Linked DNA regions of Novipirellula artificiosorum. The protein of the gene in region 2 interacts with the protein of the main gene of each other region in a pairwise test. Links are inferred from orthologs where the notes say so. Each region holds a gene or a part of one and is shown on either strand. Other genes may lie near its edges.

The links.
Region 1: the proteins of Poly41_RS08635 (region 2) and gyrA interact in binary tests that used the Escherichia coli proteins (3 or more experiments, as listed by UniProt). The link is inferred for Novipirellula artificiosorum from one-to-one orthologs.

What each region holds. Positions count from the first base shown.
Region 1 is NZ_SJPV01000004.1:299,298-304,387, reverse strand. What follows is about bases 636-3,922. They hold gyrA (DNA gyrase subunit A), read left to right. Parts: upstream 636-968; coding sequence 969-3,722; downstream 3,723-3,922. Also shown: Poly41_RS13620 (glycoside hydrolase family 117 protein), read left to right, coding at 1-618; Poly41_RS13610 (cupin domain-containing protein), read right to left, coding at 4,023-4,346; Poly41_RS13605 (universal stress protein), read left to right, coding at 4,687-5,090. UniProt on the Escherichia coli protein: A type II topoisomerase that negatively supercoils closed circular double-stranded (ds) DNA in an ATP-dependent manner to maintain chromosomes in an underwound state.
Region 2 is NZ_SJPV01000002.1:733,736-737,820, forward strand. Bases 951-4,085 are described here. They hold Poly41_RS08635 (DNA gyrase subunit B), read right to left. Parts: upstream 3,745-4,085; coding sequence 1,156-3,744; downstream 951-1,155. Other genes in these bases: Poly41_RS08630 (thioredoxin domain-containing protein), read right to left, coding at 951-1,138; rnhA (ribonuclease HI), read right to left, coding at 3,920-4,085. Also shown: more of Poly41_RS08630, read right to left, coding at 1-950. UniProt on the Escherichia coli protein: DNA gyrase negatively supercoils closed circular double-stranded DNA in an ATP-dependent manner to maintain chromosomes in an underwound state.

The DNA of each region.
Region 1 (5,090 bases), on a different replicon or contig from region 2:
GCCTGGGCCGATTCGCCGGATGGCCCGTGGACCAAGAGTGCCGAACCGATCCTCAGTCCGGCGAACAATGGGATCTGGGAAGGCGAGGAACAAAATCGTTTTCTGGTGAAAAAGAAAGGCGACTTTGACAGCCATAAGGTTCACGATCCCTGCATCCTGCCTTTTCAGGGAAAGTTCTACCTGTACTACAAGGGCGAGCAGATGGGCGAGGAGATCAATTTTGGCGGCCGCATGATTCGACACGGCGTGGCGATCGCAGAGGATCCCAAAGGTCCGTATATCAAATCCCCCTACAACCCAATCAGTAACAGCGGACATGAGGTTTGTGTGTGGCCCTACAAGGGAGGCATTGCATCGTTGATCACCACGGACGGTCCCGAACGCAATACGATCCAGTGGTCCGCCGATGGCATCAACTTCGAAATCATGGGTGCGATTCAAGGAGCACCGCATGCAATTGGATTGAATCGTAGCGCGGATCTCGAAGCCTCTCCCACCGAGATCTTGAGGTGGGGTTTGACTCATCAATATCGCAGTAGCGATTACCAGTACATCCGCCGCTTTTCGTCCTGGCCCGTTCGGCATCACACGGCCAAAGGGGAAAACGCAAAGGAATAACCGATCAGGCGATTCCCTCTTTCCAAGCTTCGGAAACGAGCTCGCCGATCTGGAAGCCTGCGACTCGGATCTTGGCGTGCTCCCAAAGCCCCCTAAAGTGAAGGCTGTAAGTGTTGTCTGACAAAGACTTTGCGCCATTGGCCTGAATGCGTGGGGCCGTTGTGAGCCAAAGCCGAAATTGGTACACTGGGTCGCTTCATTCGTAGGGAAAAGGGTGCATCTCGCACCACCACTCACGCTAGGACACCACGTTGGCAGACGACGACAATAACAACGAAAACGGCGAAACCGAGGGCACGGCACCCCAGGAGGGTAACGGCGGGAATGCGGGCGGAGCCGGTGCGTTTCGGATGATCGATTTGCCGATCGAGGACGAGCTACGCGAGAGTTATCTGACCTATGCGATGAGTGTCATCGTCAGCCGTGCGTTGCCGGACGTGCGCGACGGCTTGAAGCCGAGCCAGCGGCGAATTTTGGTCGCGATGAACGACTTGAACCTCGGCCCCGGCAGCAAACGGGTCAAGTGTGCCAAGATCTCGGGCGACACCTCGGGCAACTATCATCCGCACGGTGAAAGCGTGATCTACCCGACGCTTGTTCGGATGGCTCAAGAATGGAACATGCGATCCTTGCTGATCGACAAGCAGGGGAACTTTGGATCCGTTGCGGGGCTGCCGCCGGCGGCGATGCGATACACCGAAGCTCGCTTGAGTCCGGTCGCAGCGGCCATGCTCGAGGACCTGAAACTCGACACGGTCGATTACATACCGACCTATGACGAAGTGCGGACGGAACCCACCGTGCTTCCGAGCAAGTTCCCGAGTCTGTTGATCAACGGCAGCGGTGGGATTGCGGTGGGGATGGCAACCAGCATCCCGCCTCACAATCCGACAGAGGTCTGCGAAGCGTTGATTCGCCTGATCGATCATCCGGAAACGACGATTGACGAGATTTGTGAGATCATCCCTGGTCCCGACTTCCCCACCGGTGGGATCATTTGCGGCCGTGCAGGCATCCGACGCGGCTACAAGACCGGTCGGAGTACGGTCGTCGTGCGGGCCCGTTGCCGAATCGAAGAAATGAAAGGCAACCGATCGCGAATCGTTGTCTCGGAGATTCCCTATCAGCAGTACCGTGACCGAGTGATCGAGAAGATTGCGGCATTGGTCAACGGCGACCGTATCAAGGGGATTTCGGGGATTCGCGATGAAAGCGACTTGAAAGAGCCGGTTCGGTTGGTGATCGAGCTGAAACGCGATGCCGATCCCGACGTGGTGCTGAACCAGTTGTACCAATTTTCGCCGTTGCAAGACACGTTCTCGTTGATCTTCTTGGCACTGGTCGATGGCAAGCCTCGTGAACTGACGATCAAGGAGATTTTGCAAGAGTTCTTGCGGCATCGCATCACCGTCATTCGCCGCCGAACCCAATTCTTGCTCGCCCGCGCCCGACGCCGAAAACATACTGTCGAAGGTCTGCTTTTGGCGCTTGCGGATATCGACAAGATCATCAAGACGATCCGTGAAAGCAAGACGCAACCCGAAGCCAAGCAGCGATTGATGCTGATCGAGTGTCCTGCGGCGATGCTCAAGCGAGCGTTGGGGGACGACGGGTTCTCTCAGTTCGTTCTGGAACGGGGTGAATCGGAAAACTACACCTTAACCAGCGTCCAGACCGACGCGATCATGCGAATGACGCTCGGCCAATTGGTGAACTTGGAGCAAGAAAAGCTGTCAACGGAGCATGCCGCCCTGCTTGCCGAGATCACCGATTACTTGGACATCCTTTCGAGTCAAGAAAGAATCAACGGAATCATCAAGGAAGACCTTGAAGAGATGAAACGTCGGTTCGGCGATAAGCGACGAACCGAAATCAGCATGGAAGAGCTGGGTAACATCGACTTGGAAGACTTGATTACCGAAGAAACGATGGTCGTGTCGATCAGCCATCGCGGTTACATCAAGCGGACCCCCACCAGCGTTTACAACACGCAGCGTCGCGGTGGCAAGGGATTGAAGGGGGCAAAGACCGATACCGAAGATCCTATCGAACATCTGTTTGTCGCCAGCACGCATGCCTATTTGCTGTTCTTGACCACGACGGGGAAAGTCCGTTGGCAAAAGGTCTACGATCTGCCTCAATTGGCGCGTGACAGCAAGGGGCGAGCGATCGTGAACTTGCTGAATTTGCAAGAAGACGAAAAAATTGCTGAGTGTTTGGCGATCCGTGATTTTGACCAAGCAGGCTACTTTGTGGTCATGGCAACGCGCAGCGGGCTGGTAAAAAAGACGCGGTTGGAACAATACAGTCGGCCAAAGAAAGGTGGCATCATCGCGATCAAGTTGCGAGAAGGCGACGAGTTGGTCGATGCGGCGGTGATCGGGCCCGGTGACGAAGTCGTCTTGGTCACCGCATCCGGTATGGCGATCCGGTTCCGAGAATCCGATGCGCGACCGATGGGCCGCAATACCTCAGGCGTCAAAGGGATTCGTTTGGTCGGTGACGACTGTGTGGTCGGGATGGTCGTCGCAGATCCCGAGGCAACGTTGCTGACCGTGTGCGAAAAGGGCTATGGGAAGCGAACCTTCTTTGGCCCCAATGCGGGACCCGGTGGCACTGCGGAATCGGGGGATGGCGATGCCGGAGACGAAACCGGAGACGAAGCCTTGGAAGAATCCGGAGACGATGTTGCTGCGGAAGCAGACTCGGAAGAAGAGAACAGCTCCTCCAGTGCACGCTACCGCACACAAAAACGGGGTGGCAAGGGCGTTCGCGATATTCGCACAAGCAAGCGGAACGGCAAAGTGATCGGAATCGCTCGTGTCACGGATGAAGATGAGCTGTTTATGATGACCGCCAACGGCAAGCTGCAGCGGATCAAGGCGGCCGACATCAACGTGATCGGTCGAAACACGCAAGGCGTCCGAATCATGAACGTGGATGAAGGGGACAGTCTAGTTGCTGCGGTTCGCGTCCCGCCAGAAGAAGAATCCGATGAGGAGGAGGGTGCGGATGTGGTGACCGTCGATGGAAACGTCGTCGTGTCCGATTCGGAACTCGAGATCGCACCCGATGATGACGAAGCATCCGATTCCGATTCCTAGCGCTCGCCTGGATGATTCGTTGGAGTGGTAGGCTTTAGCCGATTGCGTGCTGGATCCTTGCTGAATCGGCTAAAGCCTACGACTCCAACGTGCGCAGTCTGTTTGCGACTCAATCGGTGTAAGCTGATTGCATGCAAAGGGTTTCGGGGAATACGTTTGGACGGGTGAATCATCCGGGTTAGACGTGGGCGGTTTCGCACACGGATTGTGATCCGGCGTTGACGTTGGCAATCCGTTGATGTTGGTAATCCGTCGTGCGATCCCGTACTTGCGCAAGACCGAGAGACGGCTCGGGCGGTTTCATTCTTCGTTTCGAAAGAACACGCCCAGCCAAACCGTCGGTCGAGAGCTGCTGGTTGACTCGACGCGATGCCTCTGATGAGCATCGATCAGCAGATGGTCCCCCGGTCTCATCGTTAACGCAGTTCCGTCTTCAAATATGAGTTTGGCCTCGCCCTGCAACAGGGCCACCCATTCGTGTTCCTCTTGGTCGTACCAGAAACCTGGTGGACTGGCGTGCCCCATGGAAACGATCCGCTCGACGCGCACCTGTGAGTTCGATGCGAGAACCGTAACGAGTTCTTCGGCAAGAGAGGTTGGCAACGGATCAAATAGGTTCGTCAATGCAAGCGTCTCACTTCGCGATTTAGTGTGATTCAGTCGATGGACCGCCCGGTGGGGGAATGCCCGTCGGGTGAGAGCCGCGGTTTCGGGCGAGTCTCGTTGCGGTCTGGAGCAGAAGGCAAGCGGCCCTGATCCGGTCACGGCTGTTTTAGCCTTATTTCGAGCTTACCAACAGAACGGACGATAAGGTAAACGACGAAGCGCGCGATATCGCTCAGCGAGTGCGTCCTGTCGCGCTTCGAGTTACTATTGCATGCCAAAATGATGACAAATGGAGTATGGCACTGCGATTGCAGCACAACTTGGACGCATCCCATTCTCTTTGTCCGAGGGCTATTCGATGAGACGAGTTTTGTTAGCAACGGATGGTTCCAGCTTTGCGGAAGAAGCAGCTTGGTTTCTGGCTCATGTTCCCCACAGCGAAAAATTGCATCTGACCGTGATGACCGCGCTGCAAATGCCGCTGATCAATCGTCGCTATCCGGTTCATGGGTTGATGTCGGCCTTTGCGGACCGAGAACGGGAATTTGCAGAGAAGACGTTTGCGTCCATTGCGGAGATGTTTGAGGGCGCTGACGTCGTGCTTGACTCGGTCTGTGTCGAAGGCCACGCGAGCTCGCAAATCATTCAAGCGGCAAGGGAACGCAACGTGGACCTGATTGTTGTCGGCGCGCAAGGCCACTCCGAGGTTCGTCGGATGCTATTGGGCAGTACCAGTGACGAGGTGGCGACGAGGGCGGAATG
Region 2 (4,085 bases):
ACCACTGCACTGCCCAGCTCTCGATCGAGCGAGGCAAATTCGCGATGCTATTGCCTTCGAAGTTGCCAGCTTCGGTGATGTCGTAAACTTGGCAGAACCGCGCTCCCTCGTCATCCCCGAGTATCTGTTTGACTTCAGCAGGCGTCCAAACGTAGTACTTGCCTTCGACCCCTTCACTATCCGCATCTTCGCTGCAGTGAAAGCCGCCGGAGGGATCGATCATCTCGCGATCAAGATAGTCGAGGACTTCGCGAGCGACCGCAGCATGTCGCTGGTTTCCGGTAACTTGGAACGCTCTTACGTACACTTGAGCCAACAACGCATTGTCGTAGAGCATCTTTTCGAAATGGGGGACCAGCCATTTTCCGTCGACGCTGTAGCGGGCAAACCCACCGCCGATGTGATCGCGGATACCGCCGTCAGCCATCCGGTCGAGTGTCAATTCCGCAGCATCCGCAAGCTCGTTGTCCTCCGTGGTCAGACTTCGGCGAAGCAGCAGGTTCAAATCCGTTGCGTGGGGAAACTTTGGCGCGGAACCAAAACCGCCATCTTTGCGATCAAGGACTTGCAGCAATCGTGAAGTTGCCTGTTGAACAATCGAATCCCCAGGTACAGAGCTTGCAGGCTCTGCAGTGCCGCTTGCGAGCTGATGCAGCGAGTCGGTGATCTTACCCGCGTGATCCTCGACTTCTTCCCGTCGGTTCTTCCAAGCGTCAGCGAGCGCATCGAGAACATTGGTGAAGCCTGGCATACCCCCTCGCGGCGTCGCAGGCCAATAGGTCCCTGCATAGAACGGTTTCCGGTCATGATCCAGAAAGACACTCATCGGCCAACCGCCCCGCCCGGTCATCAACTGGACGGCGTTCATGTAGATCTGATCGATGTCCGGTCGCTCCTCGCGATCGACTTTGATGGAGACGAAGTTTTCGTTGAGAAATCGGGCGATCGATTCGTCCTCGAAACTCTCGTGCTCCATCACATGACACCAATGGCAGGCGGCGTAACCGACCGATAGAAAGATGGGGCGGTCGGTTTCGCGTGCTTTCTCGAACGCTTCCTCGCCCCATGGATACCAATCGACTGGATTATCCTTATGCTGGAGCAGATAGGGGCTGAGTGAGTTGGAAAGAAGATTCATGATGCTACCCGCGGAAGCTACACATCCAGGTTTCGGACGTCGAGCGCGTGCTTCTCGATGAATTCACGACGTGGTTCTACTTTGTCGCCCATCAGCAGACGGAACATCTCGTCCGCCGCACCGACATCGGTCAAGTTGACTTTCACCAGTGTCCGGTTTGCTGGGTCCAGCGTGGTTTCGCGGAGCTCTTCCGCATTCATTTCCCCCAGTCCCTTGAACCGCGTCAATTGCAACCCCTTTTCGCCAGCCGCGCGCACTTCGGCAAGTAGCTCGCGAAGATCCACGAGAGGGCGTCGGATGTCCTCGCCTCGAATCAACTCAAACCGCGGCGTGGTTGCTCCGGTGCGCTCGATCGGAATGATGTCCTCCAGTCCAAAACCGAGTGGCTGCAAGTCCTTCAACCCGCTGTTGATTGTTCGAACCTCGTGAAGCTCGGCCAGATGGGCCATCACTTCGGGCTTTTCCGGTTCCACCTTCGCTTCGGCGTCGTCTTCGTTGATCTCGACCGAATCGTCTTCTTCAATTTCTTCGTTATCAAGCAACCAACCCTTTTCATTCAGCAGCGTTTCGACCTCTTCTTGAGTGTGGAACCAATGTTCTTCGTTCTCATAGGTCAGCAGCAGCGAAGGCAACTTCCCGGCGACCGGATCGAGACGTTCGGCGTGGATACGAAGCGACACACCACGTCGTTCGAGCGCGAGGATCGCGTCTTCCATCGAGGCGAGCGTGGTGCACAGTCGACGCATCGTTTCGCCCTCGGCTCGACGACCGTCTTCGGCCTCAAACACGGTGTCATTGAGACCGCGTTCGAGCAGTTGCCCCTTCATCTCCTCTTCGCTTTGCACGTAATAACGCGACTTGCCATGCTGGACGCGAAACAGCGGTGGTTGTGCCACATAAACGTGACCGCCAGCGACCAATTGGTACATTTGACGATAGAAGAAACAGAGCAGCAGCGTGCGAATGTGGCTTCCGTCCACATCCGCGTCCGTCATGATGATAACTTTGTTATAGCGACGTTTGGTCAAATCCTGATCGGCGCCGATGCCGGTTCCGATCGCTTGGATCATCGATTGAACCTCTTCGTTGGCAAGCACCTTGTCTTCGCGGCTCTTGTAAGCGTTGATGATCTTTCCACGCAGCGGCAAGATCGCTTGGAATTCTCGCATTCGGCCTCCTTCGGCCGATCCGCCGGCCGAGTCACCTTCGACCAGGTAGACCTCGCACTCCTCCATGTTTTTGCTGATGCAATCTCGTAGCTTTCCAGGCAATCCACCACCACCGAGCGCGTCTTTACGTTTGCGCAACAGGTCTTTTGCTTTGCGGGCGGCTTCGCGAGCCTCGGCAGCCAACAACCCCTTGCGGACGATCGTCTTGGCAATTCGCGGGTTCTCTTCCATGTACTTTGCCAACTGCTCACCAACGCCCGTGTTAATGATCCCTTCGACCTCACTGTTGCCGAGCTTCGTTTTCGTTTGCCCTTCGAATTGTGGATGAGGAACCCGCACGCTAATGACCGCCGTGATCCCTTCACGAAAATCATCCCCTCCTGGGATGGTAGATCCTTTGAAAAGATTCTCTTTCTTTCCGTAAGTATTCAGTGTTCGTGTCAGCGCCGACCGGAACCCCGAGACATGCGTTCCCCCTTCAATCGTGTGAATGTTGTTGACATACGATTGAACATTCTCCGTGAACTCGGTGCTGTATTGCAACGCGATCTCATATTCCGTTCCGTCTTTCTCGCCGATAAGTTGGATCACATCGCTGTGCAGCACATCGCTAGCGCGGTTGAGGTGTTCGACAAATTCAACGATCCCACGTTCGTACTTGAAATCCCCCCCCTCGCCATTGCGCTCATCGTGAAACTTGATGTGGACGCCGCTGTTCAGAAACGCTAACTCCTGCAACCGCTTGTTGAGCATGTCGAAACTGTACTTGGTGACGCTAAAGATACGGCTGTCAGCCTTAAACGTCGTTTTGGTTCCGGTGCGTTTGGTCGCGCGCCCTTTGACGACCGGTCCCGTGGGCACGCCCCGTTCGTATTCTTGCGTCCAAGTGAACCCGTCGCGGCTGACCTCGACTTCGGCCCATTGGCTGAGGAAGTTCACCACCGTCACGCCAACCCCATGAAGGCCGCCAGAGGTTTGGTAGGCTCCCTTCTCAAACTTGCCGCCAAATTTCAAGACGGTCATGACGCCTTCGAGCGTGCTGACTTCACGATCAAGCTCTTCGGAGAGTTGGTCATGACGCGTGACGGGGATTCCACGTCCATCATCTTCCACCGTCACGCTGCCGTCGGTATGGACGGTGACCGAAACGGTGTTGGCAAACTTGGCCATGGCCTCGTCAATCGAATTGTCGACCACCTCGTAGACCAAATGGTGCAGCCCTCGGTTCGCCGTATCGCCAATGTACATCCCTGGACGTTCACGAACGTGTTCGAGGTCCGAAAGGTGTTGCAGATCTTTATCGGTGTATTCTGCATTCGCACTCAGTCGGGGCTTCGCTGCCACGACGGGTGCGTCCGCGCTAGCTGATGCGTCGGGCGTTTCGCCAGCATCCGTGACGTGCTTGAAATCGGGATCCGAAGGGGTATCGTCGCTCATGAAAAATCCGAGTGAACATCGCAGTGACTAACACAGGAAAAAACGCCGAAAAATCGACGTTTTGAGAAGCAGAAATTGTACCCTTCTTAGGCCGTTTCCGCGATGGGAGGTCAAATGCCGAAAAACGGCCTTCCGAGAGCTTGAACTCGCCGCTGCAGCTCGCCGCGTCCGACACCTATTGAGCGCGGCGTGAGAGGTATTTTTGGTACGCCTGCACTGCCAATTGGTCACAGCGCTCGTTCTCGAGATGGCCGTCGTGGCCTTTGACATGATTGAAGAGGATCGAGTGAGTTTGCATCAACTGATCGAGCGATCGCCAAAGCTCCTCGTTCTTGATCGGG